Regions from separate parts of the Streptomyces sp. NPDC097107 genome, predicted to be linked through region 4. Evidence: riboswitches for the same ligand, from Rfam matches in the RefSeq annotation. Region 4 holds a riboswitch; each other region holds the start of a gene.
The links. Region 4 has a riboswitch for cobalamin ahead of ACIQ1J_RS32530 (ABC transporter substrate-binding protein). Riboswitches for the same ligand answer to the same signal wherever they lie in the genome.

Region 1: linked by a shared signal. The riboswitch ahead of ACIQ1J_RS00395 (cobalamin biosynthesis protein) and the one ahead of ACIQ1J_RS32530 (ABC transporter substrate-binding protein) in region 4 are both predicted to bind cobalamin.
Region 2: linked by a shared signal. The riboswitch ahead of ACIQ1J_RS13615 (energy-coupling factor ABC transporter permease) and the one ahead of ACIQ1J_RS32530 (ABC transporter substrate-binding protein) in region 4 are both predicted to bind cobalamin.
Region 3: linked by a shared signal. The riboswitch ahead of ACIQ1J_RS20545 (ribonucleoside-diphosphate reductase subunit alpha) and the one ahead of ACIQ1J_RS32530 (ABC transporter substrate-binding protein) in region 4 are both predicted to bind cobalamin.

The regions. Positions count from the first base shown of each region.
Region 1 covers NZ_JBIWEF010000001.1:69,951-74,191, forward strand. Annotated here, with positions in the region: gene ACIQ1J_RS00380 (class II aldolase/adducin family protein) at 1-383, opposite strand, end outside; gene ACIQ1J_RS00385 (anion permease) at 607-1,845, shown strand; gene ACIQ1J_RS00390 (hypothetical protein) at 1,880-2,101, shown strand; cobalamin riboswitch at 2,257-2,397, shown strand; gene ACIQ1J_RS00395 (cobalamin biosynthesis protein) at 2,526-3,491, shown strand; gene ACIQ1J_RS00400 (cobyric acid synthase) at 3,523-4,241, shown strand, end outside.
Region 2 covers NZ_JBIWEF010000005.1:193,161-197,401, reverse strand. Annotated here, with positions in the region: gene ACIQ1J_RS13625 (chloride channel protein) at 235-1,599, shown strand; gene ACIQ1J_RS13620 (potassium channel family protein) at 1,677-2,162, shown strand; cobalamin riboswitch at 2,266-2,450, shown strand; gene ACIQ1J_RS13615 (energy-coupling factor ABC transporter permease) at 2,480-3,187, shown strand; gene ACIQ1J_RS13610 (energy-coupling factor ABC transporter substrate-binding protein) at 3,184-3,522, shown strand; gene cbiQ (cobalt ECF transporter T component CbiQ) at 3,523-4,241, shown strand, end outside.
Region 3 covers NZ_JBIWEF010000008.1:150,904-155,144, forward strand. Annotated here, with positions in the region: gene mctP (monocarboxylate uptake permease MctP) at 1-210, shown strand, start outside; gene ACIQ1J_RS20540 (GNAT family N-acetyltransferase) at 279-785, shown strand; cobalamin riboswitch at 843-1,004, shown strand; gene ACIQ1J_RS20545 (ribonucleoside-diphosphate reductase subunit alpha) at 1,128-3,515, shown strand; gene ACIQ1J_RS20550 (ribonucleotide-diphosphate reductase subunit beta) at 3,515-4,241, shown strand, end outside.
Region 4 covers NZ_JBIWEF010000019.1:1,004-5,244, forward strand. Annotated here, with positions in the region: gene ACIQ1J_RS32520 (ABC transporter ATP-binding protein) at 1-227, opposite strand, end outside; gene ACIQ1J_RS32525 (FecCD family ABC transporter permease) at 224-1,339, opposite strand; gene ACIQ1J_RS32530 (ABC transporter substrate-binding protein) at 1,336-2,361, opposite strand; cobalamin riboswitch at 2,410-2,531, opposite strand; gene ACIQ1J_RS32535 (class I SAM-dependent methyltransferase) at 2,622-3,371, opposite strand; gene ACIQ1J_RS32540 (MDR family MFS transporter) at 3,340-4,241, opposite strand, start outside.

The DNA.
Region 1 (4,241 bases), on a different contig from region 4:
ATGTAGTGGACCGGCGGGAGTTCGGGGACGAGGAGCGAGACCGCCGTCGCGTGCACGGCGTGGGTGTGGACGACGGCCCGGGCGTCGGTGGCCCGGTACACGGCGAGGTGCATGGGCAGTTCACTGGTGGGGACGAGCGTGCCGAGCACCTGCCGGCCGTCGAGGTCGACGCCGGTCGCGTCGGCCGGGACCAGACGGTCGTACGGCACACCCGAAGGGGTGACCAGCACCGTGTCGCCCACACGCACCGAGACGTTGCCGGAGGTGCCGACGACCAGGCCGTCCGCCACCGTTCGCCGGGCTGTCGCGACGAGGGCCTCCCAGGCTGCCGCCCTGGCCCGTTCCTCGTCCGCGCCCACCCCTCCGACCCGCGAATACGTCACAGTCACCGTCTCCTTCGGGCACGCCCGCGCCCCTCACGAACCTCCGCCGACCGGCCTCGCGGCGATCCTGCCAGGCGCGTATCCGGAGAGCATCGGGCCGGGCACGGAGAGGGAGGCGGCGGCGCCGGTTCCGGTCACCGTGACGCCCTGTCCAGTTCATCTTCCGTTCACTCTGGTTACCTACGTTCGTCCAGCCAATGACCTCGAACGATTGCCTGGGTAAATGGAAAGCTTCTCGCTGATCCTCGCGATTGTGGTGGTAACCGCACTCGCGTTCGATTTCACGAACGGTTTCCACGACACCGCGAACGCGATGGCAACGACCATTTCGACCGGTGCGCTCAAGCCCAAGGTTGCGGTGGCCATGTCCGCCGTCCTGAACCTTGTCGGCGCCTTCCTCTCGGTGGAGGTCGCCAACACGATCTCCAAGGGTCTCGTGGACGAGACCGGCATCCGTCCCGAGGTCATCTTCGCCGCCCTGGTGGGCGCGATCCTCTGGAACCTGCTGACCTGGCTGGTCGGGCTCCCGTCCAGTTCCTCGCACGCCCTCATGGGCGGTCTGATCGGTGCCGCGGTCGCCTCGGCGGGCGTCGGCGCGGTCAACGGCGACGCGCTCGTCACCAAGGTGCTCATCCCGGCCATCGCCGCCCCGCTCGTCGCGGGCCTCGCGGCGCTGCTCGGCGCGCGGCTGACGTACAAGCTCGGCCGCAAGGCCGACGGCAAGGCCGCCGCCAAGGGCTACCGCGCCGGGCAGATCGCCTCCGCCGGGCTGGTCTCGCTGGCCCACGGCACCAACGACGCCCAGAAGACGATGGGCATCATCACCCTCGCCCTGATCGCCGGCGGCTCGCTCGCCCCCGACTCCGACCCGCCCATGTGGGTCATCCTCTCCGCGGGTATCGCCATCGCGCTCGGCACCTACCTCGGCGGCTGGCGCATCATCCGCACCATGGGCAAGGGCCTGACCGACCTCCAGCCGCAGCAGGGCTTCGCCGCCCAGACCAGCGCCGCGACGGTCATCCTGGCCTCCTCCCACCTCGGCTTCTCCCTCTCCACCACGCACTCGGTCTCCGGCGCGGTGATGGGTGCGGGCCTCGGCCGCAAGGGCGGCGTGGTGCGCTGGTCCACGGCCACCCGGATGTTCGTCGCCTGGGGCCTGACCCTGCCGGCCGCGGCCCTGGTCGCCGCGATCGCCGAGTGGGTCTGCGGCCTGGGTGACTGGGGCACCGCGCTCGTCGCGGTCTTCCTGGTCGCCTCCAGCGCCGCCATCTGGAAGCTCTCCCGGCGCGAGATCGTCGACCACACCAACGTCGTCGACGAGCCCGAGCAGGCCGGTGTGGTGACCACGGCGATGGCCGCCGTCTCCCCGCCCCCGGCCGGCGTGACCGAGGACCTGGCCGCGGCCGGTGCCCCGGGCTCCGCGTCCGACTCCAAGGCCCCCTCGGCCACCACCTCCGTCTGAGCCCGCGCCCCGGGTACGAAGGAAAGCGAACTCCATGAGCATCGACTGGGCAGCTCTCGGCTCCGTCTTCGGGGTCAGCCTCGTGGCCACCGTGGCCCTGGTGGGCCTGTTCACCCTCGGCATCGTCGGTCTCTCCCGCCAGGAGCGGGCGGTCGCACAGGGCGGCTCCGCGACCCTCGCGGTCAGCGGCGCGTACGCCTGCTTCGCGGCCTGCGCGGCCGCGGTGGCGTACGGCATCTACCTGATCGTCGCCTGAGCGACCACGCGCGGACACCGCGCGCGTCGCCTTGTGAGGCGGGGCGCGGGACGGCCACCGACCGTCCCGCGCCCCGCCTCTTCTCGGGCCGGCGCACACCGCCCGCGTGTGGGGCTTCGCACACTCCCCCGCCGCAGGTCAACGCCAGGTTGACGGGTGTTCGCGGGCCGTGGTGGACTGCCGGAGCCAATACGGCGGCAGGAGAGGAAGCCCGGTGCGAATCCGGCGCGGTCCCGCCACTGTGACCGGGGTACAGCCCCGGGAGCCAGGAACTCTCACCGCCGGTCTCTTTCAACCAGGGCGCGGACACCCTGAGTGAGGACATATCGCCATGCGCGGCTGCGGTTCCAGGCACAGCGGTCCCGGGTACACCGGTTCCGGGCACATCAGCGACACGCTCTCCCGCCCCGCGGCCGGCTGAGCCGTGCGCGCCGAACGCGTCTTCGCGTACGGCGCCGCCGCCGGCCTCCTCGGTGACCTCCTCCTCGGCGACCCGCGCCGCGGACACCCGGTCGCCGCGTTCGGCCGTGCCGCCGGTGCCGTGGAACGGGTGCTGTGGCGGGACCACCGGGGCTGGGGCGTGCTGCACACGGCCGTCTGCGCCGGAGGCGCCGCCGCCCTCGGAACGGCCGCCACCCGCGCCGTACGCCGGTCCCCCGCCGCCTCCGTCGCCCTGACCGGCGCCGCCACCTGGGCCGTCGTCGGCGGCACCTCGCTCGCCCGTGAGGCCCGTGCGATCGGCCGTGCCCTGGAGGCCGGCGACGTCGAAGCGGCCCGGGCGCGGCTGCCGCACCTGTGCGGGCGGGACCCGCAGGCGCTGGACGCCGACGGGATCGCCCGGGCCGTCGTGGAGTCCGTCGCCGAGAACACCTCGGACGCGGTGGTGGGCGCCCTGGTGTGGGGCGCGGTCGGCGGAGTGCCAGGACTGCTCGGCTTCCGGGCCGTGAACACCCTGGACGCCATGGTCGGCCACAAGTCCCCCAGGTACCGGCGATACGGCTGGGCCTCGGCCCGCCTCGACGACCTCGCGGGCTGGCCGGGCGCCCGGCTGACCGCCGTACTGACCACCGTGGCCGGCGGCGATCCGCGCGGCTCCGTACGGGCCTGGCGCGCCGACGCCGCACGGCACCCGAGCCCCAACGCCGGTCCCGTGGAGGCGTCGTTCGCGGGCGCCCTGGGCGTACGGCTCGGCGGAACGCTCTCCTACGGCGGCCGGGTGGAGCACCGGCCCGTCCTCAACGGGGCGGCGGGACGCGCCGTCCGGGCCGGTTCCGGCGACATCGTCCGGGCCGTCCGGCTCTCCCGGCGCGTGGGCTGGCTGGCGCTCGGCGTGTGCGCGGGCGCGCGGCTGCTCGCGCACGGGGCCGTCGGGAAGGGACGTACGTCGTGAGCCGTCGCCTCCTCGAGAAGGGACGTACGTCATGAACGGTGGCCTCCTCGTCGCCGGCACCACCTCCGACGCCGGCAAGAGCGTCGTCACCGCCGGGATCTGCCGCTGGCTGGTGCGGCAGGGCGTCAAGGTCGCGCCCTTCAAGGCGCAGAACATGTCGCTCAACTCCTTCGTCACCCGCGAGGGCGCCGAGATCGGGCGCGCGCAGGCCATGCAGGCCCAGGCGTGCCGCGTGGAACCGACCGCGCTGATGAACCCGGTGCTGCTCAAGCCGGGCGGCGAGCGCAGCAGCCAGGTGGTGCTGCTCGGCAAACCGGTCGGCGAGATGAGCGCCCGCGGCTACCACGGCGGGCGGCAGCAGCAGTTGCTCGGCACTGTGCTCGACTGTCTGGCCGAGCTGCGGGGCACGTATGACGCGGTGATCTGTGAGGGGGCGGGCAGTCCGGCCGAGATCAACCTGCGCCGGACGGACATCGTGAACATGGGGATCGCCCGGGGTGCCGGGCTGCCCGTGCTGGTGGTGGGCGACATCGACCGGGGCGGGGTCTTCGCCTCGTTCTTCGGGACGGTGGCGCTGCTCGCACCCGAGGACCAGGCGCTGGTCGCCGGGTTCCTCGTCAACAAGTTCCGGGGTGACGTGTCGCTGCTGGAACCGGGTCTCGAGATGCTGCACGGGCTCACCGGACGGCACACGTACGGCGTCCTGCCCTTCCGACACGGGCTCGGCATCGACGAGGAGGACGGGCTGCG
Region 2 (4,241 bases), on a different contig from region 4:
CCGTTGTCCCCCGTACGGGTCTGCCCCCACCGGCGCCCCCGGGCGCCGACAGGTCCCTCCGAGCCTGCGGGCACCCGGCTCCCGCGGCCATACGGGTCCGCCGCACGGGTGAAGCCGGTCCGGCCGCGTCGCGGTCCCCGGAACGGAAGCGTGCGCGTGCGGCCCTCCCCCGTCTCGCGTTTACTGAAACGCACATGCGAACGCGCACGGCGGACCGTCGGACCAGGAGGGCCCGTGACGACTCATCCCGCGCCGGCGAACGCGGTACCGGCCCGGGCCGAGCAGTCACTGCGGCGCACCCTGCTCAGCCCCGGCTATCTGCGGCTGTTGCTGCTGTGCGTACTGCTGGGCGTTCCCATCGCGCTGGCCTGCTTCTTCTTCGTCGGTCTCCAGCACGAGTTGCAGCACTGGGTGTGGACGTCACTGCCCGAGGCCGCCGGGTACGACGCCCCGCCCTGGTGGTGGCCGCTGCCCGCACTGGTGCTCGCCGGGCTGATCCTGGCGCCGATCGTGACCCGGATGCCGGGCGGCGGCGGCCATCTGCCGGTGAACGGGCTGGGCGGCGCGCCCGTCGGCCCCCGCGCGCTGCCCGGCACCGTCCTGGCGGCGCTCGCCACGCTGCCGCTCGGTGTGGTGCTGGGCCCCGAGGCCCCGCTGATGGCCGTCGGCAGCGGGCTCGCCCTACTGGCGGTGCGGCGGGCGGGCGCGGCCGACGACCCGAGGGCGAGCGCGATCCTCGCGACCGCCGGCTCCACCGCCGCGATCTCGACCATTCTCGGCGGCCCGGTGGCGGCGGCGGTGCTGCTCATCGAGGGCGCGGGGCTCGCCGGTGCCCAACTGGTCGTGCTCCTGCTGCCCTGTCTGCTGGCCAGCGCGACGGGCGCCCTGGTCTTCACCGGGTTCGGTCAGTGGACCGGCCTGAAGATCGGCGCGCTCACCCTGCAGGACGTGCCGCCGAGCGCCAACCCGGACGCGGGTGACTTCCTGTGGGGCGTCCCGACGGCGGCGCTGATCGCGGTGCTGATCACGCTGGGCCGCGAGCTGGGCCACCGGACCGTCTCCTGGACGCGGCACCGCACGGCCCTGCGCACCGTCGCCTGCGCCACGGCGGTCGGCGTCTGCCTCGCCGCGTACGCCCTGATCACCGGCCGTTCCCCGGCGGAGGCGGCGCTGTCCGGGCAGGCGACCCTGGCCCAGCTAGCCGCGGACCCGCACGCCTGGTCCGTGGGCGCGCTGGTCGCGCTCGTCGCCTGCAAGGGGCTGGCCTGGGGCATCGCGCTGGGCAGTCTGCGCGGCGGCCCGATCTTCCCGGCCGTGCTGCTGGGCACGGCGACCGCCATGGCCTGCTCCGGCCTGCCCGGTTTCGGCGCGACCCCGGCCCTCGCCCTCGGCATCTCCGCCGCGGCGGCCGCGGTGACCGGGCTGCCGCTGGCCAGTTCGGTGCTGGCGGTGCTGCTGGTGGGCGGGGACGCGTACGACCAGATGCCACTGATCGTCACCGCGTCGGTGGTCGCCTTCGTCGTCACCCAGCTGGTCCGCCGGACAGAGCCGGGAGCGGGAGCGGAACCGCCGAAAGCGGCGCCGGAGACGGCACGGTGACCGAGCGCCGGGCCACCACCACGAGGGCGGGCGGCACCCGCCCGGGTACCGCCTGGCGCGCCGCCCGGCCCTGGCTCGTGCGGGCCGGCATCGCGGCGGCCACGGTCGTGGCCTACTTCCTCCTCCCCCTCGACCATCTGGGCCCGCAGCGTCCCGTACTGAGCTGGCTGCTGTTCGCCCTGGTGCTGACGTTCGTGGCCGCGATGCTGCTCCGCCAGATCCGTCACGTCCTCGTCGACCGCCCGGAGACCCGGCCCGGTGTGGTCATCTCCCTGCTGATCGTCCTGTGCGTGCACGTCTTCTCGGCCACCTACTACGCCCTCGCCAAGCAGCCGGGCGAGTTCACCGGTCTGCGCACCCGCCTCGACGCGCTGTACTTCACCGTGGTCACGCTCGCCACCGTCGGCTACGGGGACATCACCCCCCGGGGCCAGGCGGCGCGGATCGTGACCGTCCTGCAGATCGCCTACAGCTTCGTGTTCCTCACCGCCGCCGCGACCGCGCTGACCACACGGGTGCGCGACAGGGTGGTCCGGCGGACCGAGCGGGACCGGCCCGGCTGACGGCGGCCGGAAGCGCGGGCCGACGGGTGTTTCCGCGAAACCGAGGCCTGTTCGCCGGGCCGGGCGGCCCGGAGGCCCGCTTGTCACCACCCAGGTGGGAGCACTACTGTCGCCACGCCTTGGTGAACGGGAAATCCGGTGTGATGCCGGTGCGGCCCTCGCCACTGTGAATCGGGAAGTCCGGCTCCGGCCCTCGCGGGCAGCCACTGGGTACTTGTACCCGGGAAGGCGGAGCACGGGCGGTGGTACCCGTAAGCCAGGAGACCGGCCAAGGCGCGTCGTCCATCCACGAGGTGCTGGAGAGGGTCTGCTGAGCCATGCACATAGCCGAGGGCTTTCTGCCACCGGCGCACGCGATCGCCTGGGGTGTCGCGTCCGCGCCGTTCGTCGTCCACGGAGTACGGTCACTCACCCGTGAGGTCAGGGAGCACCCGGAGAGCACCTTGCTCCTCGGCGCCTCCGGCGCCTTCACGTTCGTTCTGTCGGCCCTGAAACTGCCGTCCGTCACGGGCAGTTGCTCGCACCCGACCGGCACCGGTCTGGGTGCCATTCTCTTCCGGCCGCCGATCATGGCGGTGCTGGGCACCATCACCCTGCTCTTCCAGGCGCTGCTGCTGGCACACGGCGGGCTGACCACGCTCGGCGCCAACGTCTTCTCGATGGCGGTCGTGGGCCCCTGGGCCGGCTACGCCGTCTACCGGCTGCTGCGCCGCTCCGACGTGCCGCTGATGGTCGCGGTGTTCTTCGGGGCGTTCGTCGCCGACCTGTCGACCTACTGCGTCACCAGCGTGCAGCTGGCGCTGGCGTTCCCTGACCCGAGCAGCGGATTCCTGGGCGCGCTCGGCAAGTTCGGTTCCATCTTCGCGGTCACGCAGATCCCGCTCGCGGTGAGCGAGGGCCTGCTCACGGTCATCGTGATGCGGCTGCTGGTGCAGTCCAGCAAGGGCGAACTGACGCGGCTGGGCGTGCTGTTGACCAAGGCCGGCAAGAGCAGCACCGACGAGCCGGAGGCGGTGTCCCGATGAGCCGCAACGCGAAGATCAACGCCCTGCTGCTGCTCGCCGTGGCCGCGCTCGCGGTGCTGCCGCTGGTGCTGGGTCTCGGCGATCACAAGGAGGAGCCGTTCGCCGGTGCCGACGCCGAGGCGGAGACGGCGATCACGGAGATCGAGCCGGACTACGAGCCGTGGTTCTCGCCGCTGTACGAGCCGCCGTCCGGGGAGATCGAGTCGGCGCTGTTCGCCGTGCAGGCCGCGATCGGCGCGGGTGTGCTGGCCTACTACTTCGGGCTGCGCCGGGGCCGGCGGCAGGGCGAGGAGCGGACGGCGGCGGCACTGCGGGACGCTCCCGAAGGGGACTGAGTGCTGCCGATCGACGCGGCGGCGCACAGCAGTCGCTGGCGCCGCCGCCATCCCGTGGACAAGGCCGTGCTCGGGCTGGGGCTGACCGTCCTCGCGATCTCGCTGCCGCCCTGGCCGGGCGCGGCGCTGGTCCTGGTGACGGCGCTGGCCCTGCTGCTCGGCCCGGCGGGAGTGCCCGGCCGCCGGCTGTGGCGGGCGTACCGCGTGCCGTTGGGCTTCTGCGTGACCGGGGCGCTGCCGCTCCTGGTGCAGGTCGGGGGCCCGGACGGGTTCCTGACGGCGGCGGACGGCGGCCCGGTGCGCGCCGGTGAGCTGCTGCTGCGTACCTCGGCGGCCTCCCTCGGGGTGCTGCTCTTCGCGTTCACCACGCCGATGTCCGACCTGCTGCCCCGCCTGGTGCGGGCCGGGGTGCCCGCGCCGGTGGTCGACGTGGCGCTGGTGACGTACCGGATGAGCTTCCTGCTGCTGGACTCCGTGCGCCGGGTACGGGAGGCGCAGGCCGCGCGGCTGGGCCACACCACCCGGGCCGCCGCCTGGCGTTCGCTCGGCGGGCTCGGCGCCACGGCGTTCGTGCGGGCCTTCGACCGGGCGGCACGGCTCCAGTCGGGGCTCGCCGGGCGCGGTTACGACGGCACGCTGCGCGTCCTGGTGCCCGAGGCCCGCGTCTCCGCGCCCTTCACGGCGGCGAGCGTCGCGCTGCTGGCGGCGCTGGCCGCCCT
Region 3 (4,241 bases), on a different contig from region 4:
CAGATCCCGGGCATCGGCGAGATCGGCTACATCGGCCTCACCGCCTTCGTGCTGAACGTCGTGGTCACCGTGGTCCTGACCTTCGTCATGCGGGCCCTCAAGGCCCCCGACGGCGTCGACGAGACCAAGCCCGGCGACTACACGGCGGACGCGGGCGACCCAGGCGTCGAGGTGGAGCTGCCGCCGGCCACGGCGGGCACCTCGCACTGACCCCGGCAACGTGGCGGGCCGCCGGATCCGGCGGCCCGTCGTCGTACCCGCAGGGCACACTCGGCGCCATGGACTTCGTGATCCGGCAGGCGGCGACGGACGAGTACGGCACCCTCGGTGAGATCACCGCGCAGGCCTATCTGCGCGACGGCCTCCTCGACTTCGGGGAGAGCGACGCGTACCTCGGCGAGCTGAGAAACGTCGCCAAGCGTGCGGCGGCCGCCGAGGTGCTGGTCGCCGCCGCGGACGGCCGGGTGCTCGGCGGCGTGACCTTCGTGCCGTCCGGCGGCCCCATGGCCGACATCGCCCGGCCCGGCGAGGCCGAGATTCGGATGCTCGCCGTCGCCCACGAGGCACGCGGACGCGGGGTGGGCGAGGCCCTCGTACGGACCTGCGTCGACCGGTCCCGGGCCGTCGAGGGCTGCGCGCGCGTGGTGCTGTCCACCCAGCGCACCATGCGCACCGCCCACCGCCTCTACGAGCGGATGGGTTTCGCCCGTACGCCCGACCGCGACTGGAACCCGCTGCCGGAGCTGGACGACATCACGCTCCTCACCTATGAACTGACGCTCTGACGCCGGCACCACCCCTCGACGGCTCCTCCGCGACACAACATCTGGGGGTGCTCGTCGAACCCGGCACAAGATGTATGCTCGTGCTCGCTGTCGCCGCAGGGGAATCCGGTGCGAATCCGGAACTGTCCCGCAACGGTGTACTTGTGTGTGTCCGCGCGTCTCCGCACGTGTGCACACGCATGTCCAGTCCGAGGACCTGCCGACAGTGCGCCCGTACCGTCCCGGTCCGGGTGCCTGACGTCCGGGCCTCGTGGAGTGGGCCGGTGGACGCGACGCCGCGTGCGCTCGTGAGCTGCCCCTGCCCTCCCCCAGGCCCCGTGCCGAGCGAGGGAGTGCCCCCACGTGACCATCGCGCCAGCCGACCCGGTTTCAGCGACCCCGGTGACGACCTCAGCGACCCCGGTGACCGAGGAGCCCGACGGGCCCGGTGCCGCGTTGCTGCGGACCCTGACCGAGCTGACCGCCGACCTCCCCGGCGCCGACCCGGGCCGGGTCGCCGCAGCCGCACTGCGCGGCCGGTCCGCCCGTGCGGACGAGTCCGAGCTGCGGGAGCTCGCCACGGAGGCGGCGGCCGGGCTCATCTCGGAGGACCCGGTCTACTCCAGGCTGGCCGCCCGGCTGCTGACCATCGGCATCCGCGCCGAGGCGGCTTCCCAGGGCGTCACCTCGTTCACCGGGTCGGTCGCCACCGGTCACCGCGAGGGCCTGATCGCCGACCGCACCGCCGAGTTCGTACGGCTGCACGCGGACCGCCTGGACGCGCTGATCGACCCGGCCGCCGACGACCGCTTCGGCTACTTCGGCCTGCGCACCGTGTACAGCCGCTACCTGCTCCGGCACCCGATCACCCGCAAGGTCGTCGAGACGCCCCAGCACTTCATGCTGCGGGTGGCCGCCGGACTCGCCGAGGACGACACCACGCGTGCGGTCGACGAGGTGGCCGCGCTGTACGGGCTGATGAGCCGCCTCGACTACCTGCCCTCCTCCCCCACCCTGTTCAACTCCGGCACCCGGCACGCCCAGATGTCGTCCTGCTACCTCCTGGACTCCCCCAAGGACGAGCTGGACTCCATCTACGACCGCCTCCACCAGGTCGCCAACCTCTCCAAGCACGCCGGCGGCATCGGCATCGCCTACTCCCGCGTCCGCGCCCGGGGTTCGCTGATCCGCGGCACCAACGGGCACTCCAACGGCATCGTCCCGTTCCTGAAGACGCTGGACGCCTCGGTCGCCGCCGTGAACCAGGGCGGCCGGCGCAAGGGCGCGGCGGCGGTCTACCTGGAGACCTGGCACGCGGACGTCGAGGAGTTCCTGGAGCTGCGGGACAACACCGGTGAGGACGCCCGCCGCACGCACAACCTGAACCTCGCCCACTGGGTGCCGGACGAGTTCATGCGCCGGGTGGACGCCGACGGACAGTGGTCGCTGTTCTCGCCCGCCGACGTGCCCGAGCTGGTCGACCTGTGGGGCGAGGAGTTCGACGCGGCCTACCGCGGGGCCGAGGCGGCGGGGCTCGCCCGCAAGACCCTCCCCGCCCGTGAGCTGTACGGCCGCATGATGCGCACCCTCGCGCAGACCGGCAACGGCTGGATGACCTTCAAGGACACCGCCAACCGCACCGCCAACCAGACCGCCGAGCCCGGTCACGTCGTCCACTCCTCCAACCTCTGCACGGAGATCCTTGAGGTCACGGACGACGGGGAGACGGCGGTCTGCAACCTGGGCTCGGTCAACCTCGGCGCGCTGGTCGACGTGGCCAAGGGCGACATCGACTGGGAGCGCCTGGACGCCACCGTCCGCACCGCCGTCACCTTCCTGGACCGGGTCGTCGACATCAACTTCTACCCGACCGGGCAGGCGGGCCGCTCCAACGCCCGCTGGCGCCCGGTGGGCCTGGGCGCGATGGGCCTCCAGGACGTCTTCTTCCAGCTGCGCCTGCCCTTCGACTCGCCCGAGGCGAAGGCCCTCTCGACCCGCATCGCCGAGCGCGTCATGCTCGCCGCGTACGAGACCTCCGCCGATCTCGCCGAGCGCAACGGCCCGCTGCCGGCCTGGGAGAAGACCCGGACGGCCCGGGGTGTGCTGCACCCCGACCACTACGGCGTCGAGCCCGCCTGGCCGGAGCGCTGGGCGGCGCTGCGCGAGCGCATGGCCACGACCGGCCTGCGCAACTCCCTGCTCCTCGCCATCGCGCCGACCGCCACCATCGCCTCGATCGCGGGTGTCTACGAGTGCATCGAGCCGCAGGTGTCCAACCTGTTCAAGCGCGAGACGCTCTCCGGCGAGTTCCTCCAGGTCAACTCGTACCTGGTGGACGACCTCAAGCGGCTCGGCGTCTGGGACGCCCGCACCCGCGAGGCGCTGCGCGAGGCCAACGGCTCGGTGCAGGGCTTCACCTGGATCCCCGAGGACGTCCGCGCGCTGTACCGCACCGCCTGGGAGATCCCGCAGCGCGGCCTGATCGACATGGCCGCCGCCCGCACCCCGTACCTCGACCAGGCCCAGTCGCTGAACCTGTTCCTGGAGACGCCGACCATCGGGAAGCTCTCCTCGATGTACGCGTACGCCTGGAAGCAGGGCCTGAAGACCACGTACTACCTGCGCTCCCGCCCGGCGACCCGCATCGCCCGCGCCGCCGCCCGAGCCACCGTCCCGGTGCAGGCCGGACCGGACCCCGAAGCGGTCGCCTGCTCCCTGGAAAACCCCGAGTCCTGCGAGGCCTGCCAGTAATGACCACCGAGACCCCCGCGACCCCCACCACGAAGAACCTGCTCGACCCGGGCTTCGAGCTGACGCTGCGCCCCATGCGCTACCCGGACTTCTACGAGCGCTACCGGGACGCCATCAAGAACACCTGGCACGTCGAGGAGGTCGACCTCCACTCGGACGTCGCCGATCTCGCGAAGCTGAGCCCCATGGAGCAGCACCTGATCGGCCGGCTGGTGGCCTTCTTCGCCACCGGTGACTCGATCGTCGCGAACAACCTGGTACTCACCCTCTACAAGCACATCAACTCCCCCGAGGCGCGGCTCTACCTGTCCCGCCAGCTCTTCGAGGAAGCCGTCCACGTCCAGTTCTACCTGACGCTGCTGGACACCTACCTGCCCGACCCGGACGACCGCGCCGCCGCCTTCGCGGCCGTGGAGAACATCCCCTCCATCCGCGAGAAGGCCGGGTTCTGCTTCAAGTGGATGGACTCGGTCGAGTCGATGGACCGCCTGGAGACCAAGGCCGACCGGCGCCGTTTCCTGCTCAACCTCGTCTGCTTCGCCGCGTGCATCGAGGGCCTGTTCTTCTACGGCGCCTTCGCCTACGTCTACTGGTTCCGCAGCCGGGGGCTGCTGCACGGCCTGGCCACCGGCACCAACTGGGTGTTCCGGGACGAGACGATGCACATGTCCTTCGCCTTCGACGTCGTCGACACCGTGCGCAAGGAGGAGCCGGAGCTGTTCGACG
Region 4 (4,241 bases):
TGCCGCACCGGCAGCGACCAGGCGTCGCCGCCGTCGACGCGGACCTGACCGGTGTCGGGGCGCAGGACCCGGTAGACGGTGCGCAGGAGGCTGGACTTCCCGCTGCCGTTGGGGCCCACGAGCCCGATGGTCTCGCCCGGGCGGGCGGTCAGGGAGACGTCGCGCACCAGGTGGCGGGCCCCGGCGGTGAGCGTGACGCCGTCGACGTCCAGTGCGGTCGCAGTCATGCCACTCCTCGGTCGGTGCCGCGCCGGGCATCGCGGCGCATCAGCCACAGGAAGAACGGCCCGCCGCACAGCGCCGTGAGGACACCGACGGGTATCTCCATCGGTGCGGCGATCGTCCGTGCGGCGATGTCGGCCCAGACGAGGAAGACCGCTCCGCCGAGTGCCGCCGTCGGCAGGACCCGGCGGTGGTCGCCGCCGACGAACAGGCGCACGATGTGGGGCATCATCAGGCCGACGAAGCCGATCGGTCCGGCCGCCGCGACCAGCACTCCAGTGACGAGGGAGAGCACGACGAACAGCCGGGCGCGGAAGCGGGCCACGTCCAGCCCCATGGTGGTCGCCGCTTCCTCGCCTGCCAGCAGCAGGTTCAGGTTGCGGGCCTGCGCCATGAGGACGCCGACACCGAGCAGCAGGGCCGTGCTCGGCAGCCACAGCGTGCCCCAGTTGACCCCGCCCAGGCCGCCGAGGGTCCAGGCGAGGACCGCGCGGGCCTCGTTGCCCCGGTCGGTGGTGAGCAGCAGCAGATCGAGGACCGCCGTGAGCACCGCCGCGATCGCCACCCCGGACAGCACCAGCCGCGACGAGGTGATGCGCCCGCCGGTGCGGGCGGTGGCGTACACGAGCAGGAGCGCGCACAGGGCGCCCACGAAGGCCGCCACCGACAGGGAGAGAGGCCCGAAGACGGTGACGCCGAACACGATCACCGAGACGGCGCCGAGCGACGCCCCGGAGGAGACGCCGAGCAGGTAAGGCTCCGCGAGAGGGTTCCGCACCAGGGCCTGCAGCGCGGTGCCGATCACCGCCAGGCCGGCGCCGGTGACCACACCGAGCAGCACCCGCGGCGCCCGCACGTCCACCACGATGGTTTCCCGGGCCCTTGACCAGTCCGGATCCTGCCAGCCGGCGCCCAGCGCGTGCGTCACGATGCCCCACACCTGACCCGGCGGCACATGCACGGAGCCGATCGCGAGGCCCGCCGTGGCGGAGACGACGAGCAACCCGGTGAGCACCAGCAGCGTGACGGCCAGCCGCGTACGGCCCGTTCCCGAGCCGGTGGCCTTCGGCCGTCGCACCGTCTGTTCGGCGGGCCCGCCGGTGGTGGCCTGGGTCACCGGAAGCTCTCCGGGTGCAGCCCGCGGGCCAGGTCCTCGACCGCGTAGGCCGAGCGGATGCCGACCAGGGTGGCGGTCAGCGGCAGGACGACGAAACGCTTGTTCCTGACGGCGGGTACGTCGGAGAGCGCGGGCTGGGAGAGCAGGAACTCCTTCTTCTCCTCGACGCTTCCGGCACCGGCGTAGTCGTAGATGGCGATGACTTCCGGCTTGCGGTCGACGACCTGCTCCCAGGAGACGTCACCGAAGACGTCGTCGAGGTCGGTGAAGACGTTGTCGCCGCCGGCCAGCCGGAGCAGTTCGGTGCCCAGGCTCTTGCCGCCCGCGGTGAAGGCGCTCTTGTCGCCGCTGTCGTAGACGAAGACTGGCACCTCGGGCTCGCCCTCGACCTTGCCGGCGGCCTTGCCGGCGCGGCCTTCGAGGTCGGCGACCAGTTCGTCGGCCCGGTCCGGGACACCGAAGAGCGTGCCGATGGTGCGGATCTCGTCGTAGGTGTCCTTCATCGTCACCCGCTTCTCGCCGCAGTACTCGCGGTTGAGGTGGGTGTCGATGCCGGCGTCGGCGAACGCCTTGCGGGAGCGGCCCTCCTTCTCGTCGAAGGCGCTGCCGTAGCCGCCGTAGACGAGGTCGGGTTCGGCGTCCAGGACGGTCTCGAAGGACGGCTCTCTTTCCGCCAGTTCGGGGACGGACTCGTAGTCCTTCTTCAGCTCGGGCAGGACGGCGGAGTCGGGGAAGGCCGTTCCGACCAGGCGGTCCTTCAGGCCGAGGGCGAGCATGAGCTCGGCCGGGTGCTGGTGGATGGTGACCACCCGTGACGGCGGCCTGTCGTACGTCGTCCGCACACCGCAGTTGTCGATGGTGACCGGGAAGCCCGCGGGCACGGACGCGCCGGTCTTCGCGTCCCCACCGCTCTCGTCGGACGAACCGCAGCCGGCGGTCAGCAGTACTGATGTGAGAGACACGGCAGCGGCCGTGGCACGAAGGAACCCGCGCGTGCGGGCAGGGGTGAACAGCTGGGACACGTGAAGCCTCCTGGAGTCCGCGCTCCTTGGGACGGGCCCGCGACGGACCAGTGTCCTGACTCCCGGATCGACGTTCCCTCCGCCTTCCCGCGCCGTGCGCAGTGGCATGTCGGAGGGGTGCTCCCCGGTCACAGTGGCGGGACCGTGCCGGATTCGCACCGGCTTCCTGTCTCCCGTCGCGGCGATGACCAGGTGATCCTACGTTCCTCCGAACCGGCGGCGAAAGGGCGTGCGGACCCGGCCGCACGCCCGCGTCTTCGTCACGCTTCGCGGACCGCTCGCAGCACGAGCCGCTCGGCGTTCTCGTCGTAGGGGCGTCCGTCGAACCCGCCGAAGACCTCCACGCGGGCGAAGCCCGCCTCCTCGGCCATCCGCCGCAGCTCCACCGCGCTGTAGACGAACCACGTCAAGGTGGCACGCGTCACCCGATCACCCCGGACCAGTACCCACTCGCTGCGCAGCCGCGCCCACTCGTCCAGCACGGAGTCGGTCTGCACCATCAGGTCGCCGCCCCGCCGCACCACTTTTGGCGGGGTGACCCTGCGGGCCAGAAGCTCCTTTCCGGCGAGGTCCAGGACGAGCGTGCCGCCGGGGGCCAGGCAGGTGTGCATGGTGCGCAGTACGCGCGCGTTGTCGGCGGGGTCCTCGAAGTACCCGAAGGAGGTGAACATGTTGAGGACGACGTCGAAGCCGCCCGGTGCCTCGTACTCGCGTGCGTCGGCCCGGACGTACGTCACGTCGGCACCGGCGTCGGCCGTCCGCTTGCGTGCCCGGTCCAGCATGGCCGGGCTCAGGTCGACTCCGGTCACACGGTGCCCGCGGCGGGCGAGGGGCACGGTGAAGACGCCCGGCCCGCAGCACAGGTCCAGCACGCGTGATCCGTCGGGGAGGGCGAGCAGGGGAGAGGTGCCGAGCAGCTCCTCGGCCTGCTCGTAGCGCTGCTCGGAGAAGAGGAAGTCGTGGAACTCGGTCCAGAAGTCATCGTCCTGGAATCCGCCCGTCCGTGTCATCGCGCGTCAGTGCTCCTTCATGGTCGCCGTCGGGGAGAGGGCGCCGCGCCGTGCGGCGGCGCAGCGTGAGCAGCAGCGGAGGAAGCAGCAGACACTGGGCGGCTGCCAGCAGCCAGAACCAGCCGGTGTGTCCGGCCCGTTCGCCGAGGCCGTACACCTGTCCGCCCAGCACGCCGCTCGCGCAGGCGCCCAGGCCCGCGGCGAGCCGCTGCTGGCCGAAGACCACGGCGTCGGAGCGGGGGCTGCGGCGCAGTGCCTCCAGGTCGTTCTTGAGGAACAGCACGATGTCGCCGAGGGTGATCAGCGCGCCGCCCGCCAGCAGTGCCGTCCGGGTGCCGGCCGCCAGCACGGCCAGTCCCGCCGCCAGGCCCGTGAACCCGACCGTGAGGGCGAGGGCGTACGGCATGCGCCGGATCAGGCCGGACGCGAGCGGCTGTACGACGATGACCAGCGTGAAGCAGAGCAGCAGCACCACGCTGTAGAACGCGCTGGAGGCGCGCTCGACGGCGTACACCGCCAGGAAGTGCTGGAAGTGGAAGTAGAGGTAGAAGGCCAGCGCGTTGGCGGCGAACGGCAGGAGTGCGACGCCGGCGAGAAGACCCGTGCGGGCCGTTTCCTCCGATGTGGTGGGGTGCGTCCGGTCGGTTCCGGGCAGCCGTGCATGTCCCGCTGTGACCGCGAGGAACAGCGCCGTGACGGCCGCGAACAGCCAGCCGGGCGAGGACAGGACGAACGGTCCGGCGATGAGCGGGCCGACCGCCATCCCGGCGTTGAGTGCCGCGTTGCCCGCCGACAGGAACGCCGGACGGCGCTCGTCGTCGACGTCGTGCACGAGGTACGCCTTGTTGGCGGGCAGGTAGAGCGCGGCAC